2 regions of the Providencia sp. PROV_01 genome follow, and region 2 is predicted to be linked to the other one. Evidence: predicted binding sites of a transcription regulator. Region 2 holds the regulator's gene; the other holds the start of a gene.
What was found. The regulator LexA, encoded in region 2, represses DNA repair genes until DNA is damaged. The targets are predictions, from matches to a motif close to TNCTGTATGTACATACAGNA.
Positions count from the first base shown of each region.

Region 1: the regulator LexA is predicted to act here: its motif matches at 4,179-4,198, upstream of ACU696_RS14625 (metal-dependent hydrolase).

Region 1 covers NZ_JBRFKD010000002.1:3,007,102-3,014,721, reverse strand. The annotation lists gene ACU696_RS14645 (hypothetical protein) at 1-8, opposite strand, end outside; gene ACU696_RS14640 (luciferase-like monooxygenase) at 278-1,282, shown strand; gene ACU696_RS14635 (YkgJ family cysteine cluster protein) at 1,378-1,767, opposite strand; gene ACU696_RS14630 (L-cystine transporter) at 2,015-3,406, opposite strand; gene ACU696_RS14625 (metal-dependent hydrolase) at 3,588-4,163, opposite strand; gene hxpB (hexitol phosphatase HxpB) at 4,356-5,021, opposite strand; gene ACU696_RS14615 (YniB family protein) at 5,317-5,856, shown strand; gene ACU696_RS14610 (fructosamine kinase family protein) at 6,146-7,015, opposite strand; gene ACU696_RS14605 (metal ABC transporter permease) at 7,408-7,620, opposite strand, start outside.
Region 2 covers NZ_JBRFKD010000002.1:793,318-802,925, reverse strand. The annotation lists gene ACU696_RS04405 (ABC transporter substrate-binding protein) at 1-585, shown strand, start outside; gene ACU696_RS04400 (FecCD family ABC transporter permease) at 582-1,598, shown strand; gene ACU696_RS04395 (ABC transporter ATP-binding protein) at 1,595-2,362, shown strand; gene ACU696_RS04390 (class I SAM-dependent methyltransferase) at 2,374-3,192, shown strand; gene modD (ModD protein) at 3,189-4,034, shown strand; gene ACU696_RS04380 (TonB-dependent receptor plug domain-containing protein) at 4,167-6,161, shown strand; gene zur (zinc uptake transcriptional repressor Zur) at 6,603-7,118, shown strand; gene lexA (transcriptional repressor LexA) at 7,277-7,894, opposite strand; gene ACU696_RS04365 (diacylglycerol kinase) at 8,031-8,405, opposite strand; gene plsB (glycerol-3-phosphate 1-O-acyltransferase PlsB) at 8,532-9,608, shown strand, end outside.

The sequences.
Region 1 (7,620 bases), 2.2 Mb from region 2:
TTTTTCATTTCAGTTTCCTCTGTATTGGTGATGAGCAAATCATTGACCAATTCATTTCGTCTCGCAATTGCTTTTACCTCCCCTGACGGAAGCTCCATAATTACTGCACTTTTTATTCAAGCTTATTCCATAATTTTTATAAAACAGTAGGTTAGTAGACGATAATTTACATTTTTAGACCACTTGTGCTAATGCAAATTTCAGTGCTGGAGACATCAAAGGGGATAGTCTAGGATGGTAAGTTAGGTTCAACAAAACTCTAACAAAGTGAGTGTGTATGTCAGATAAAAAAATTTCCCTTTCGTTGCTCGACCTTGCACCAATCATTCAGGGTTCGACAGCGAAAGAGGCCTTTGCTCATTCTCTTGATATTGCCCAACTAGCCGAAAAACTCGGTTATCATCGTTATTGGCTTGCGGAACACCATAATATGACAGGGATTGCAAGTGCGGCCACCTCGGTATTAATCGGCTATCTTGCTGCTAATACGCGCACTTTACGTTTAGGTTCTGGTGGTGTCATGTTACCGAATCATTCACCGTTGGTGATTGCAGAGCAATTTGGCACGCTAAATACACTTTACCCTGAACGTATCGATTTAGGCATAGGGCGTGCACCAGGAAGTGATCAACGGACGATGCAAGCTTTACGTCGCCATATGAACACGGATATCGATAATTTCCCGCAAGATGTAGCGCAAATTATTAATTGGTTTGATGCCATAAACCCAGATCCAGCAGTGCGTCCAGTACCGGGGTTTGGCGAAAAAATTCCAGTTTGGTTGCTAGGGTCGAGTTTATACAGTGCAAGGTTAGCTGCGCAGATGGGGCTCCCTTTTGCTTTTGCCTCTCATTTTGCACCTGATTTGCTATTACAAGCGTTGGATGTTTATCGTGCTAATTTCCAGCCATCGCAGAGACTACCTAAGCCGTATGCAATGGTTTGCATCAATATCATTGCCGCAGAGACTCAACGTGAAGCGGAATTTTTATTTACATCGATGCAGCAAGCCTTTGTCATGCTACGTCGTGGCCAACCCTCTCAACTTCCTGCACCAGTCGAGAGCATGGAAAACATTTGGTCACCTGCCGAGGAATTTGGTGTTCAACAAGCATTAGGGATGTCACTGGTAGGGGATAAAACCAAGGTACGCCATGGGTTGGAAACGATATTGAGGCAAACTCAAGCGGATGAAATTATGGTTAATGGCCAAATTTTTGATCATCAAGCTCGTTTGCACTCTTTTGAGTTAGCGATGCAGGTAATGAACGAAATTATGTAATGTATATAGCTGAGCGGTTAACACCAGTGCAAGGACGCATTTTTCAGACCTGATGCAAAAAAGAGATAACCCAGAAAAATCTGGGTCATTGACGGCTAGCAAGCTATTTGTGGTTGATGAGGCTCTAAGGGGGGTAAACCGTGAGCAGCACGCGCTCTATCGCAGGCTTCGTTGTAAACACCGTCCTGCCAAGATTGTTCGAACTCACGACACGGTGTGGGTCTTTGTGCATAAATCGAACAAGACACACACTCACCAATAGTGCCCTCTAAAGCAGTACAGCGGGTATTTTGTTTTTGATTGGTGCCATGCATACAACTCATAAATGGGGTAATTTGCTCAGTTAAATGTTGTGGTACAACACCACCGCCACTTTCTGCCTCAGCCCAATAAAAAGAGACACGAAAATAGGCACAACATGCACCGCAGCTTACACAAGGGTTTTCAGAAGACGCAGTTTTTAGGATATGGACATTATTAGTCATATTAAAAAACCATAAATGATGTTGATAAAATACCCATAGGAAATGGGTTGACGCAACACAAGCAGGAAGCTCAAGAAAACGTTGCTCAGGCTTTATTATCTTACGTAATTCCAGTTTATTGCAATATTATTTAGCACAAAAAACTGGTTTTTTTAATGTTCACCAAGATTAATAAAATTGACGTATTTGTGATAACCATAAAAAAACCTGCCAGAAGGCAGGTTTTTGTTTGAACTATGATGACAAATTAAACGTGTTTTAAATCTGCGTCATCATTTTGGTTGAATATCGCTTTATCGGTTTCACCCATCAATTGGCTAGTGACAGTACCTGCTGTCATTGAACCACTGACATTCAACGCAGTACGGCCCATATCAATTAATGGCTCAACTGAGATTAACAGAGCAACTAATGTGACAGGTAAGCCCATTGCGGGTAGTACAATTAACGCTGCAAAAGTTGCACCGCCACCAACACCAGCAACCCCTGCTGAACTGATAGTAACAATACCGACTAATGTCGCAATCCACAGTGGATCGAATGGGTTGATTCCCATTGTCGGTGCTACCATTACCGCTAACATTGCAGGGTAGATACCTGCACAACCATTTTGCCCAATCGTTGCACCAAAAGATGCTGAGAAACTAGCAATGGACTCAGGGATACCGAAACGACGTGTTTGTGTTTCAATATTCAGTGGAATACTTGCTGCACTTGAACGACTCGTGAATGCAAAGGTTAACACTGGCCCAGCTTTTTTAAAGAATTTAATCGGGTTTAAGCCTGTTGTCGCAACTAAAATACCGTGTATGACAAACATAATGCCTAATGCAACATAAGAGGCAATAACAAAGGTTCCTAAGTTGATGATGTCATGTAAGTTTGAACTTGCTACAACTTTAATCATCAGCGCCATCACACCATACGGCGTTAAACGCATTACTAAGCGAACTAATTTCATTGCCCAAGCTTGCATAACATCAATTGCAGCTAAGGCTTTTTCACCACGCTCTTTATCATCTTTAAACAATTGTAGTGCGGCAACGCCGAGGAAGGCAGCAAAAATAACGACACTAATAATCGATGTTGGATTTGCTCCAGTTAAATCCGCAAATGGATTTTTTGGAATAAATGATAAAATTAATTGAGGTACGGTTAAGTCAGAAACTTTCCCAATATAATTGCTTTCTATTGCAGATAAGCGAGCAGTTTCAGATTGACCTTGAACTAAACCTTCTGCGGTCAGGCCGAATACATTGGCAATTAAAATACCAACTAACGCAGCAATAGCAGTGGTAAATAACAAAGTGCCAATTGTTAAAAAGCTAATTTTACCCAGTGAAGAGGCTTTATGTAATCTTGCCACCGCACTTAGAATTGAAGCAAATACCAATGGCATAATCACCATTTGTAATAGCTGCACATACCCATTTCCGACAATATTAAACCACAGAATGGAGTCTTTTACCGTTTGGTGGCCACTACCGTACACGAGGTGCAGTATTACCCCATAGGCAACACCGAAAACCAGACCGACTAAAACTTTTTTAGATAGGCTCCAGCCTTTAGCCCCTAGTTTTGCCAACAGTATTAGTAGTGCTACAAAGCCGAGCACATTAATAATTAGAGGAATATTCATTCCGAACTCCAAATCATATTTTTATAAGGTGTGTTACTTGCCCTTTAATCCTTATTTGTTATAAGGATTTAGTTACTTCAAACAACTGGTTATATGTTATCAGCTGATAAAACACATTTCTTATACCAAAAAGTAATAAGATAGTATTATTCATACTTACATTATATGACAAAACTATAAATTATGTAGGGAAGTATGTATCTATTTGATTATGAATGTATTTTATAATCACATCAACGTGATTATAAAAATCGAATTGGTAACCTGCGGGTAATAAGCAGGCACAAACGGTCAAAATAATGGCAACAAAGCGTTCTCCACGTTGGCTATTTTTACCGCGGATCATGGGAAAACAAAAACGTTGGGGGAGTGGCCATAGTAACGGTACCCCCGAAGGCGTGAGCATATCGGCGACTAGATGGCTGATATAACCCAATAAAAAGGCTTGGATAATATCATTTGGGATTGCCCATTCTGTAGGTACCCATTGATAACAAGAAATCATCAATAGAAACCATGCAACTAGGCTATGAGTAAACCCACGGTGCCCGCAAAGCTTGGAAATGGGTAATGAGAAAATCCGCAGTAATCGACCAGGAATTGAGGAGGGGTGGTCAATATCGGGCAATAATGCGCCTAATAAGGCTCCTGGAACCATGTGCAGCCAATCACCATGAGCAATCTCTGGGGTGATTTGAAGTTTATGAGCCATTATTAAAGAGGCGACGGAAAAAAGCAGATGCCCTTCAGCTGTCATGGTGGATAAAATACCATCTGTTTATCTATACAGTTGATTGGCAGTATAAAGTGTTTGAAAAGAATATGATAGTACTAGAAAGGTAAAAAAACTCTTATTTATTAGCAGATAAGGAAAGGATTTTATAAATTAACACAATTCCCCTACCTAAGTTAGATAGGGGAGAACACTTCTTAGACACACAAAGTATTCTTAACGTAAATGTTCAGCCTTTAAGTCATTCAGTGAGGCTAGTTTGATATCGGCTAAACCAAAGCGCGGATCATTAAAATGCTTGCTGTCAGGTACCACAATTGAACGCATTCTGGCCGCTTTTGCAGAAATCATACCGTTAAATGAATCTTCTAATGATGCGCAATTGACCGGTTTAGTTGATAACTCAGCTGCTGCTTTAAGATAAACTTCAGGATGAGGTTTACTCAAGGGCAAATCAGCCGCAGAAATAACCGCAGAGAAATAATCACGAATATCCAGAAGATTTAAAACTTTTTCCAACATGTATAAAGGAGAAGCAGAAGCCAGGGCAATTTTTAAATCCATTGAACGGCAAAGTTCCATGGCATGTTGCACACCGGGTAGAATAGGGCGAGTTTCTTCAACTAAGCCAACAACACGGTCAATGATGCGTTGTGTGGCTTCTTCTTGGCTGCATCCTTGCCAAGGGGAAGCGTGGTACCAAAGCTCCACCACATGGTCAATACGTAAACCTAAGGTATCAGGCAGGGTATCAGCAATTGAAACGTCGACACCCAATTGTGAAAAAATCTCAAGTTCAGCCTGTGCCCAAAAAGGTTCCGAGTCGATCAGTAAACCATCCATATCAAAAATGACCGATTGGATGGGAAGATTATGGTACATGTCAAAACTCCATTCATGTCGTATCTATTAACGAAGGAGCAATGATATCAGTAAACAGGCTTCAAGCGTATTACTTGAGGTCAGTATTAGGGCAATATTGAAGAATTATCGGACAGCATGAAGTAAAAATATAATGATAATTAATAACCATACTATTTTGATTAGTCTGAAAGTCTAAATATAATTATCAATTATGAATTGAAATTTGGAGACGATGACTTTTTTCAGCTATGATTAGCGTTGAAAAATCATTGTAAAAATTTATCAAAAATAATAACGCTGAGGAAAAGCAGTAATGAATTACCATAATGCCAATTATGTCGCAATCGGCAAACGTATTCTGGGTTGGGTTGTTTTTCTGTTAGCATTAATTTCGACATTGGCGTCTTTAATTAAACTGGCTGGCATGAAGGGGCTTGCAGGTGAAGGGATCAATGCAGTCGCTAATGATTTTATTAAATTAATGGCGGAAATGGCCCGTCAAACTACGCCTTTCCTAAATTTCTTTTGGAATAACTCACCAGTACCTCAAGTTGCTAATGGGTTTTCTGGCAGCAATATCGGCTTTATCATCATTTTTATTTTTATTTTTGTTGGGCTTGCATTAAGTGCATCAGGTTTGCGCATGTACCGACAAATTAAGTTTATCCGTGAAAGCTTAGAAGACCACGTGATTATAGAAAAAGCAAAAGGCATAGACATCTCAAAAGAAGAACTAGAAGCTAAGGTAACTATTCCACGTCACACCATTTTCTCTCAATTTTTTCTTCTTTATTTTTGGCCAATTGTATTGGGGGTTGGCTTGTATTTTCTTCTACGCTTCCTTAACTGGTAATTTTCGTCATACTTCGAACCCTAGCTGTGTTGGCTTCTTTTGGCTAGTCGGGGCTCATACTTGTGTATGTTCCCCAAACTATCCTCAATTGCCGCCTTGCCACGGATCGAATTATTTAGAAAATTAAATTTTCGTCATACGTCACGTTATGAGGGTGTTGGCTGCGTTTAGCTACTCGGGTCACATACTTATGTATGCTCCCAGAGATATCTGCACTTGCCGCCTACTCATAACGCGAATTATTTAGAAAATTAACTATTCGTCGTACTTAATATTAAAAAACAGGAGCTTATTTTTCGTTGAGTAGGTTATCAATAATTGTTTGTGCTTGGTGGTAGCTTTGTTCATTACCAAAGATATGGGCTTGATTGAGTAAATAATATAACTGATAGATTGGTTGCCTATCTAAAAATCCATTTGGCAATGGCCAAACACTTTGGTAGCCATCGATAATTTGGATCGGAAGTTCTTGATATAACGGTAACATCGCAATATCACATTCTCTATCGCCCCAATAACAGGCGGGGTCATACAGTACTCCTTCAATATTTTGAGTGATAGCACAGTTTGCTGGCCATAAATCACCATGTAATAAAGAAGGTTGTGGTTGATGTCCTGCAAGTTTGTCCTTAACAATATCGACAATTTGCTGAATATCGCTAAATACCATTCCTTTTTCGGAGGCGAGTTGTAATTGTAAGCCAATACGCTTTTCTGCAAAAAATGAATTCCAACGCTTTTCCCAGCCATTAGGCTGTACAATTGTGCTTAGCATTGTATCAAAATCAAACCCGTAACTAGGCTGCTCTTCCCATTGATGTAGACGTGCTAGTTGTTGACCAAAATGCCATGCATTGGTGTTATCGAAAGGTTTTAGAGGGAAATATTCGAGCAGAAGAAAACTATGGTGCTTATTACTGCCAACACCGTAAACTTTAGGAACGGTTATAGTTTGGCTTTTAGCGAGCATTTCAAGTTGTTCAGCCTCTTGTTTAAATAAAGGCAAAAACTCACGCCGATTTTGTTTAATGAACACGGTGTGTTCGCCATAGTCAATTCTTAACGTATGGTGAATATCACCACCAGAGAGAATGACTTTGTTACGTAGCTCCGCCTCACCTAAGTGTTCACTTAATAAACGACACATTGCTTGCCACATGACTCACCTCGCTCTGCTTTGGTCTTCATTAATATAATACTATAGCGGCAGTTTAGGAATTAACAATGATAATTGCTTAAAAAGAAGCCGCTATCACGAAATAGTTAATTAATTATCAGGTTGATAACTATAATCAGAGAGTGACTCAAATTTAACGTGTGACGAACCAAATGAGAATGTTCAAATAATTGGAAATAAGTAGCTACAGAACTCACATTATCAGCGAGAAGCCTAGCAATGAAAGTTTATGAGGGATAAGTAGGGGCGGGATTAACGTTGTACGACGAAAATGCGTTAAAACATTAGGCTGGTAGTAAGTATTGATTGTTTTAATAAAAAGCTGAACTTACGAATTTGTGAGTTCAGCTTTTTACTTTTAGAGCATTCAATTATCAGGCTGTATGCATACTTTGTGGGTTAGCTTGCCCTTTTTTGCGGGCTAATACGATTTTGCTATACAGTAATGCAATCACAAAATACACAGCCTGTGTAACAACGATAGTTGGTCCGGTTGTTGCGTTGATGTGAAAACTCAGGATAGTCCCAATAACGCTCGATGTTACCGAAGCAATGATAGCGACGATGAGCATTTTCCCAAAACTACG
Region 2 (9,608 bases):
CCTCAACAACTTACACAACTAGGTGAAATATTAGGCGTTATCCCGCAGGCTCAAACATTGAGCCAACTCGCTCAACGCTATATTAATGATGCCACTTTATTTGCCAATCAAAACCAACAAAAATCGCTGAGTTTTTACCTTGCAAGAGGAGCAAAAGGTTTAGAAACTGGCGCTAAAGGCTCAATTCATACTGAAGCGATTGAAATACTCGGGTTACGTAATGTGGTTGATATTCCTAATTTCCATGGTCTGACTACGGTTTCTATGGAGCAATTATATCAATGGAACCCTGACATCATTATAACTCAATATGACGAATCCATTGAATTAATGACAAATTCCGCATTATGGAGAGGCCTTGATGCCATTGCCAACAACCAATTATTACTATTTAGTGGCATGCCATTTGGTTGGTTAGATGGGCCTCCAGGGGTTAACCGCCTATTGGGAATGAGACGCCTACAAAGCCATTTTGATAAAAATATTGCTGCGAATATTAAGCATGATATCGCTGAGTTTTTTACTCATTTCTACCATTCATCATTAACGGCACAGCAAGTTGAGTTGCTCATGGAAAAATCATGAATGATGTACTGAGACAAGGGAGAAGATCCTTTTTATTAATCATCATTTTATTAATAAGTTTTATTATCGCCTTAATAAGTGGTAAGTACTCACTTACATTCAATGAGCTTTATCATCTATTTGTCAGCCAGTTATCTTCTCATAGCGAGTTGAGCAACCCGCGCCATGAAACTATTTTCTGGCAAATACGATTTCCTCGCACGTTAGTCGCTATTGTCATTGGTGGAGGTCTGGCTATTGCAGGAGCGGCTTACCAAGGTATGTTCCGTAACCCATTAGTTTCCCCTGATATTTTAGGCGTTTCCGCCGGTGCTGGCGTGGGTGCTGTTATCGGTATTTTCTTTGGCCAATCCTTATTTTACATTCAACTGAGCGCATTTATTGGTGGGCTAATCACCGTCTCCTTAGTCTGTTTTATTGCTCGATTAGCGCGGCAGCATGATCCTATTTTATCCTTGGTGCTGGTCGGTGTTGCCATCAGTGCACTATGTGGTTCAGCCATCTCTTTAATGAAAATTCTTGCCGATCCCTACACTCAACTGCCTTCCATCACATTTTGGTTGTTAGGTGGATTGTCATCGATTACCCAAGCTGACCTAGTCTCCGTGTTACCGATGATGGTTATCGGTATTATTCCGTTATTATTATTACGCTGGCGAATGAATTTACTCAGTTTATCGGATGAAGAAGCCAAAAGCCTTGGGATCAATGTCAGTTTAACTCGTGCTATCTTCATTGTTTGTGCCACTTTACTCACGGCAAGTGCGGTTTCTATTGCGGGAATTATTGGCTGGATAGGCTTGATTGTGCCACATATCACTCGAATGATAGTGGGCGCTAACTTTCGCTATCAGCTCCCTGCATCACTGGCAATTGGTGCTATTTTATTACTCATTACAGATACCTTAGCACGGACTATTGCGGCAATTGAATTACCCATAGGCATTTTAACCTCCGCAATTGGCGCCCCCTTCTTTTTGGCTATTTTGTTACAGACAAGGCGGGTGAAATGAGTATTTTGTCTTTGCAAGAGGTCGCTATTGGTTATCATGACATATCAATCATTGATGGTATAAATCTTTCGTTACCTAAAGGTGAGATTAGCTGCTTATTAGGCGCCAACGGCTGCGGTAAAACCACGTTAATGAAAACTTTACTGGGACTATTACCGGCAATTAAAGGTAAGGTATGGCTCAATGGGCAAGAGATTAAGAACCTTAAACCACGCGAAATCGCCAAAACTGTCGCCTATGTTCCCCAAGCTCATGATACCCCCTTTACCTTCACGGTACTTGATATGGTTATGATGGGCTTAACACCGCATATTTCATTATTTTCGGTTCCTAAAGAAACAGAAAAAAATTTAGCCTATCAACAACTCAAGCATCTGAATATCTCACATTTAGCATCACGCCTATACAGCACGCTTAGTGGAGGAGAAAAGCAATTAGTATTGATAGCAAGGGCTTTAATACAAAAACCATTACTTCTAATTATGGATGAACCTGCCGCTAGCCTTGATTTTGGTAATCAAATTCGCCTACTTGAGCAAATAGAAAAATTAAAATCTCGCGGTATGACAATTTTGATGTCAACTCACCATCCACAGCATGCCGCTGCTATCGCTGATAATGTTATTTTGCTCGATAAGCACCACAAAGCAAGGCAAGGATTATCTAAATGTATGTTAACACTTACTAACTTAGCAGCCCTCTATAATGTGGATAAACATAGCATTCAATCTCACTTTCAGTTTCCATCAGCGTTTTCTAGTTAAGGTCAGAAGCCATGTTAATCAATCAAATCGATTTTGCAAAAATGTACCAGCAACATATGCAACAAGCTCAACGAAGCCGTAAAGAACCGGAACATTGGGATAAAAAAGCACAACAAATGGCGCAAACTTGCGCTAACCCCAATGACCCATATTTAGTCCAGTTTCGCAAATTAATGGATTTAACAGGTGCTGAAACACTGCTTGATGTGGGCTGCGGCCCTGGCTCCATCAGTCTGTGTCTTGCGAATGAATTCAAAGATGTTATTGGTATTGATTATAGTCGTGGCATGCTTGAGATGGCTGAACTGCGCGCAAAAGAACTCGCTATTCACCATGCACGCTTTGAAGTACTCGCATGGGAAGATGATTGGAGTTCATTGCCAAAAGTGGATATTTCAGTGGCATCGCGTTCAACACTCGTTGATGATTTAAAAGCCGCTTTACTCAAGCTCAATCGCCAAACAAAATTACGGGTTTACACCACTCATACCATCAACCCAACATTTATTGATGAACACATTATTCGCAAGATAGGCCGCGAAGTTATTCGTTTGCCAACCTACATTTACGCCGTGAATATTTTGCATCAAATGGGCATTAATGCGCGCGTTGATTTTATCAAAAGTCCTAAGAAAGGTGGGTTTGATAGCTTTGACACTTTCGCTGACAGCGTCAATTGGTCTCTTAAAAATATCACACCAGAAGAAACCGCTATCTTACGTAAGTACTATGATGAACAAACGGATTTAGGTAAAACAATTCCTTATCCATCCAGAGATTGGGCGATGGTATCTTGGGATGTGGTTGATGAATCGGAACTGACATTATGATTTACCTACCCGATACATTAATCGACCAACTACTGCTAGATGACATTCAATACGGTGACCTCACCACACGGGCACTCGGCTTGCACTCTCAAATGGGTGTAATAACCTTTACATCCAAATTCGGAGGTTGTATCAGTGGGCTGATTATCGCCAAACGCATGCTAGAGAAACTGGGGATCACTTGTGATTGCCACTTTCAAGATGGCCAACTTGTTGAGCCGCAAAGTGTTTTAATTTCTGCCACTGGGCCGATTGAAGCCTTGCATCAAGGCTGGAAAGCGGTGCAAAACGTGCTTGAATGGTGTAGTGGTGTCAGCCACTACACCCAGCAAATGGTCAGTATTTTGCGCCAATATCAACCGGATGGGCAGCTTGCGTGTACTCGAAAAACTATTCCTTATACCAAGCCTCTTGCCTTAACTGCGATTTTGGCAGGGGGCGCTATTATTCATCGAGCGGGTAGCGCAGAAAGCATTTTACTGTTCACCAACCATCGTCAATGCCTTGAAAATCCAGATGATTGGGCAAGCCATATAAAAACACTGCGCCAAGCAGCCCCAGAAAAAATGATTATTGTCGAGGCCGATGATTACGAACAGGCCATTCTTGCAATCAATGCGCAAGCCGATATTGTACAACTCGATAAACTGCCTATTGAACAAATTCAGCAACTACAAGAACTCACCAAGCAGCAAAACCGGCCTTGCCAGCTATCGATTGCAGGTGGAATTAATTTAAAAACAATAGAAGCATTCGCGCAAACTGGTGTATCACTCTTAGTTACATCCGCGCCTTACTACGCAGCACCCCGAGATATAAAAGTGAAGATCTTTAAGCAGTAAGCTAAGAAGTTAGCGTCAGAAAAACCGTTCGTAAAAACAGCCTACCCCGTAGGCTGCATCCACCTATGGTTAATGACGCATATCGTTGTATAAAAAATAATATATCGTTATTTACAAAACTGGAAAGACATAATGAAAATAAAACAAATTACCTATTGGATTGGGATGGCTTTATTCACGACACAGGGCTACGCAGCCTCACCTAACACTGAAAAAAATACCGATGTGATGTCCGTTTGGAGCACCCCGCTTGCCGCTGATGCTAACATCATCACAGAAAACCAAATGAAGCAGCTGAATAAAACAAACGTCGCACAGGCGCTGAGTACCATGCCAGGAGTTTCTATTCAAAAATCAGGAAACCGCAATGAAACTCAAGTCAATGTACGTGGTTTTGATAGCCGCCAAGTACCTATTTTCTTTGATGGTATTCCAACTTACGTGCCTTATGACGGTACGCTAGACCTTGGCCGCTTTATGACTAGCGAGCTAGCCAGCGTAGAGCTATCTACCGGCTATACCTCTCTATTACAAGGCCCGAACCTGATGGGCGGGGCTATCAACTTAACCACCGCCACGCCTCAAAAACCCTTTGAAGCCAATATTAGCTTAAACCAAGGTTTTGCTCGCGGTGCAGATAACGCCCACAATATCAGCGCACGTTTAGGGGGGCGTAACGATCTCGGCTTTATTCAAGTCAGTGGCAGTCAATATAAGCAGCGCTTTATGGGAATACCGGGCTCAGAAAATAATAACCCATTAGCGGGTAATAATGGCCGTCGCCCGAATTCAGCAACTGATGACAAACGTATGATGGTGAAAGTAGGCTGGACACCACGAGAAGCAGATGAATACGTCGTGACTTATTTAAAACAAGAGGGTGATAAAAATAGTCCACCTAGCGTAACGAATAAAAAACAACAAATTTGGCAGTGGCCTGCTTATGATAAAGAAAGCATTTATTTCAACGGTACAACCCAAGTCACCGACGATATCGCCTTACAGAGTCGCCTATACCACGATACGTTCAAAAATACGCTTCATCAGTATAAATCTGTCAAAGATTACGAAAAAGGCCTTTATAACTACAGCCGTTACGATGATTACAGTAACGGTGCTGACATGCGTGTTGACTTCACCGTGCGTGAATTAGATATGCTGTCATTTGCTGCACACTGGAAAGAAGATGTCCACCGTGCACGCGCCAAAAGAGATGTCCCATTCGACCGCTATAAAGATAATACCTATTCTATTGCTACCGAATATCAATGGGTTGCCATGGATAACTTAGATATTATTGGTGGTATTGGCTATGACTGGCGCAAAAGTGCTGATGGTAAGCGCTATGATTACAAATCTGGTGATTTTGAAAAATACGATGGCAATAGCCAACATGCGTTCAACTGGGAAGTCATGGCTCGCTATCATTTAGAAAATAAAGATACCGTTCAATTTTCTATATCAGAAAGAAGCCGTTTCCCAACGCAAAAAGAGCGTTATACCAAAGAAAAAATGAAAAGTGACGACACATTCGTCATTAACCCACATATCGATACTGAGCGTGCTCTTACCTATGATTTGACTTACAAGGGACATATCTCACCCACTTGGTCATATACTTCAAGTCTCTATTATAACCATGTAACTGATGCCATTATGGCGCATCGTGTCGGTACTAATCAGGATGGAGGTTATATACTCGAAAATCGTAACAGCGGCAAAGTTGACTACTTTGGCATTGATTTAGGGACTAACGGGCAAATTACCGATTGGTTGGAAGCGGGTTTAAGTTACGGCTACATTCATGCTGATCCAAAACACTACAGCGTTAAACATGTTGCTGAATTACCTATCCACAAAGCCTTCGCTTGGGTGAAATTTACCCCTTATGAGCCATTCAGCATCACTGTAACCGAAGAAGCAAGAAGCTGGGCCTTTAATTATGTCGATGCAGATAGCAAAGTGCGTGGATATGCCAAAACTGACCTACGTTTAGATTATGACTTTGGACAAGGAATATCTGTTAATACATCAGTTAATAACTTATTCGATAAATCATATGAATATACTAATGGGTATATCGAAGAGGGTCGTAATTATTGGTTAGGTATTGAATATAAATACTAATCTAAATATATTAGGCAATGACTTTAATCATTGCCTAATATTATATAAATAAAATAAGATTAATCTGTGCTCCTGCAAAAATAATAAACATAAACCCCATAAAGTAAGCTTTAGAGGGTGAGAAAAGAAGGTTGTAAATTAAAGGCAAGATAAGTCTTAATTAAAATTACATCAAATTAAAACTAAATCTTTCAATTAATTGTTCATCATGAGTTATGAATTTATAATAAATTTGTTTAATATATGTTTCATTTTATCTGTTTATTTTTAAATAAAATTAAATATCATTTTTTATATTTTATTTATTAGTCAAAAAAACTCAGCAAAGCTAAAATTTTTTGATAGCACCGCATTCATCTCTTGATTCTCAATAGTTCAAGAAACTGTGATAAACTTGTGTGCAGTAAACATTTGCATTTTTCAACGGGTGGGGTCAGTAAAATGGAAAAGATGAGTGAAAAAAAAGTTCTTGCGATGGCAGAACATATTTGCCAATCAAGAGGCGTCAGGTTGACACCACAGAGAGAAACGGTATTGAGCCTAATAGCACAACAGCATGGTGCGATCAGTGCTTATGATTTACTCGACTTACTACGTGAAATTGAACCTCAGGCTAAGCCACCTACCGTTTATCGTGGCCTTGAGTTCTTAATGGAGCAAGGTTTTATCCATAAAATCGAATCAACCAACAGCTATGTTGTTTGTCACCATTTTGATAACCCAAGCCATATCTCTGTTATGTTAATTTGCGACCAGTGCGGAAGCGTAACGGAAAGTGATTGCACAACGATAGAAGCCGCAATTATTAATTTGGCAGATGAACACCAATTCCGCTTAAGGCATACCGTAGTGGAAAACCATGGTTTATGTAAAAATTGCGACGAAGTGAATAGCTGCCAAGATCATGAACATTGTCATCATAACCACGAACAACCTGTAACCCCTAAGAAAAAGTAAATAGCCGGACTGCTAGATCGTTTGATGAAATGCAAAGAGAAAATAGAGAAGAGAAAAATATAAGAAAGGAAACAAAACAGGCAGACTTCAGAATAAAACCATGAAATCTGCCTGCAATCGTCTTCACCGTCTGTAACACAGCTGGTTGCTAACGAAAATTAATACCAATCACTGTTACGAATAACCCCAACCGCTAAACCTTCAATAGTGAAATTTTGCTGACGCAAGTCAACAACAATAGGTTCGAATTCTGGGTTTTCTGCTATTAACTCAACACGGTTACCCTGTTGCTTAAAACGTTTAACAGTGACTTCATCTTCGATACGTGCAACCACTACTTGCCCGTTATGTACATTTTGTGTTTTATGCACAGCTAATAAATCGCCATCCATAATACCAATATCTTTCATGGACATCCCATTCACACGCAATAAGAAATCTGCATGTGGTTTAAACAGCTCAGGGTCAACTTGATAGTGGCTCTCAATATGTTCCTGTGCTAATAATGGTTCGCCAGCGGCTACACGTCCAATCAGAGGTAACCCCTGATCTTCGGTTTCTTCTTCAAGAAGCAGACGAATACCTCGAGATGCACCTGAGACGATTTCAATAACCCCTTTACGCGCTAAGGCCTTTAAATGCTCTTCTGCCGCATTAGGCGAACGAAAACCAAGGCTTGCTGCTATCTCAGCGCGTGTAGGAGGCATACCCGTCTGCGAAATGTGGTCACGCACTAGATCGTAAACCTGCTGTTGTCGAGCCGTCAGTGCTTTCATTCCGTTCCCCTGTTTGTTTATACAGTCAAGCTGTGAGTATATACAGGTAAATGAAGATTTGGAACAGTTAAATCGCTCAATTTAAGCATTTGTTATCGATTTATTTTCTTTTTACCTGATTAAGTAACCAAACACCTTAACCAGGGAAATAGCGCTGCCATAATACGAGTACCCAAATAAACAACGCTAAACCGATACTCACAAATACCGCGGCAGAACCAATATCTTTAGCTCTCCCTGAAAGTTCATGATATTCACTTCCGATACGGTCAACTACGGCTTCTATCGCGCTATTCAGTAATTCGACTATTGCCACCAGAACAACAGAACTCACTAACAAAATCCTATCTATATAGCTGATATCTAAATAAAATGCGATAAAAATCGCGATAATTGCAGCAACAGATTCTTGCCTAAATGCGGCTTCATTAACCCAAGCTGCCTTCAAACCTTTAAGGGAATACCCCGCAGCTTTAATCACTCGCGTGAAGCCCTTAACTTGACTCGCCATATTTATTCCTTAAAAAATACAAACAATAATCGATTTTTACGGTCAAAGTGAATTGTCAGTAACAGATCTAACCATGTATTTCTGGTATGATTGCGCAGCATTGTTAACAAGAGGCTATAATCATTTATGTCACTATGGCGTAAAATATATTACAACACGTTGAATTTACCACTTAAATTATTGGTAAAAAGTAAACTAATTCCTTCGGATCCCATCACTGAGTTGCAGCTTGATGTCAACAGGCCAACCCTATACGTATTACCTTATCATTCGAAGTCTGACCTCCTCACGCTACGGCACCAATGCTTAGCTATTGGTCTGCCAGACCCGCTGGTCGACAATGATATCAATGGAACGAAGCTTCCGGCCTACGTTTTTATCGATGATGGCCCACGTGTTTTTCGCTATTATTCACCGAATCCACGTAAGGATTCAGTAAAAACATTCCATGCTTATTTAGATTTGCATAAAAACAACCCAAATCTAGATATTCAAATGCTACCGGCATCCGTGATGTTTGGGCGCTCACCTGGTCGTGAAGGCCATACCCCAGCACCACCACTGAAACTGTTAAATGGCATCCAAAAATTCTTCGCCGTTTTATGGTTAGGACGTGACAGCTTCGTACGTTTATCTCCGATTGTCTCAATTGGGAAAATGGCACAAGACCACGGTACAGACACCATTATTGCCAACAAACTTGCTCGTGTCGCACGTATTCACTATTCGCGCCAACGTCTCGCAGCAGTTGGGCCTAAACTCCCTGCACGTTATGAGCTGTTTAATAAGTTATTGACGTCAAAAGCAATTGAAAAAGCCGTTGAAGACGAAGCGCGCAGTAAAAAAATTCCACTCAAAAAAGCTCAGCAAAATGCCGTTGGGATGATGGAAGAAATCGCAGCCAATTTCTCTTATGAAGCAGTACGTTTAACGGATAGGGTTCTTAGTTGGACTTGGAATCGCCTTTATCAAGGCATTAATGTTCAGCACGCTGAACGAGTCCGCCAGCTAGCACAAGACGGCCATGAAATCGTTTATGTGCCATCCCACCGTAGCCATATGGACTACTTACTGCTCTCATATGTGCTATACCATCAAGGGCTAGTTCCACCCCATATTGCCGCGGGGATCAACCTCAATTTCTGGCCTGCTGGGCCTATTTTCCGTCGTTTAGGGGCCTTTTTTATTCGCCGAACGTTCAAA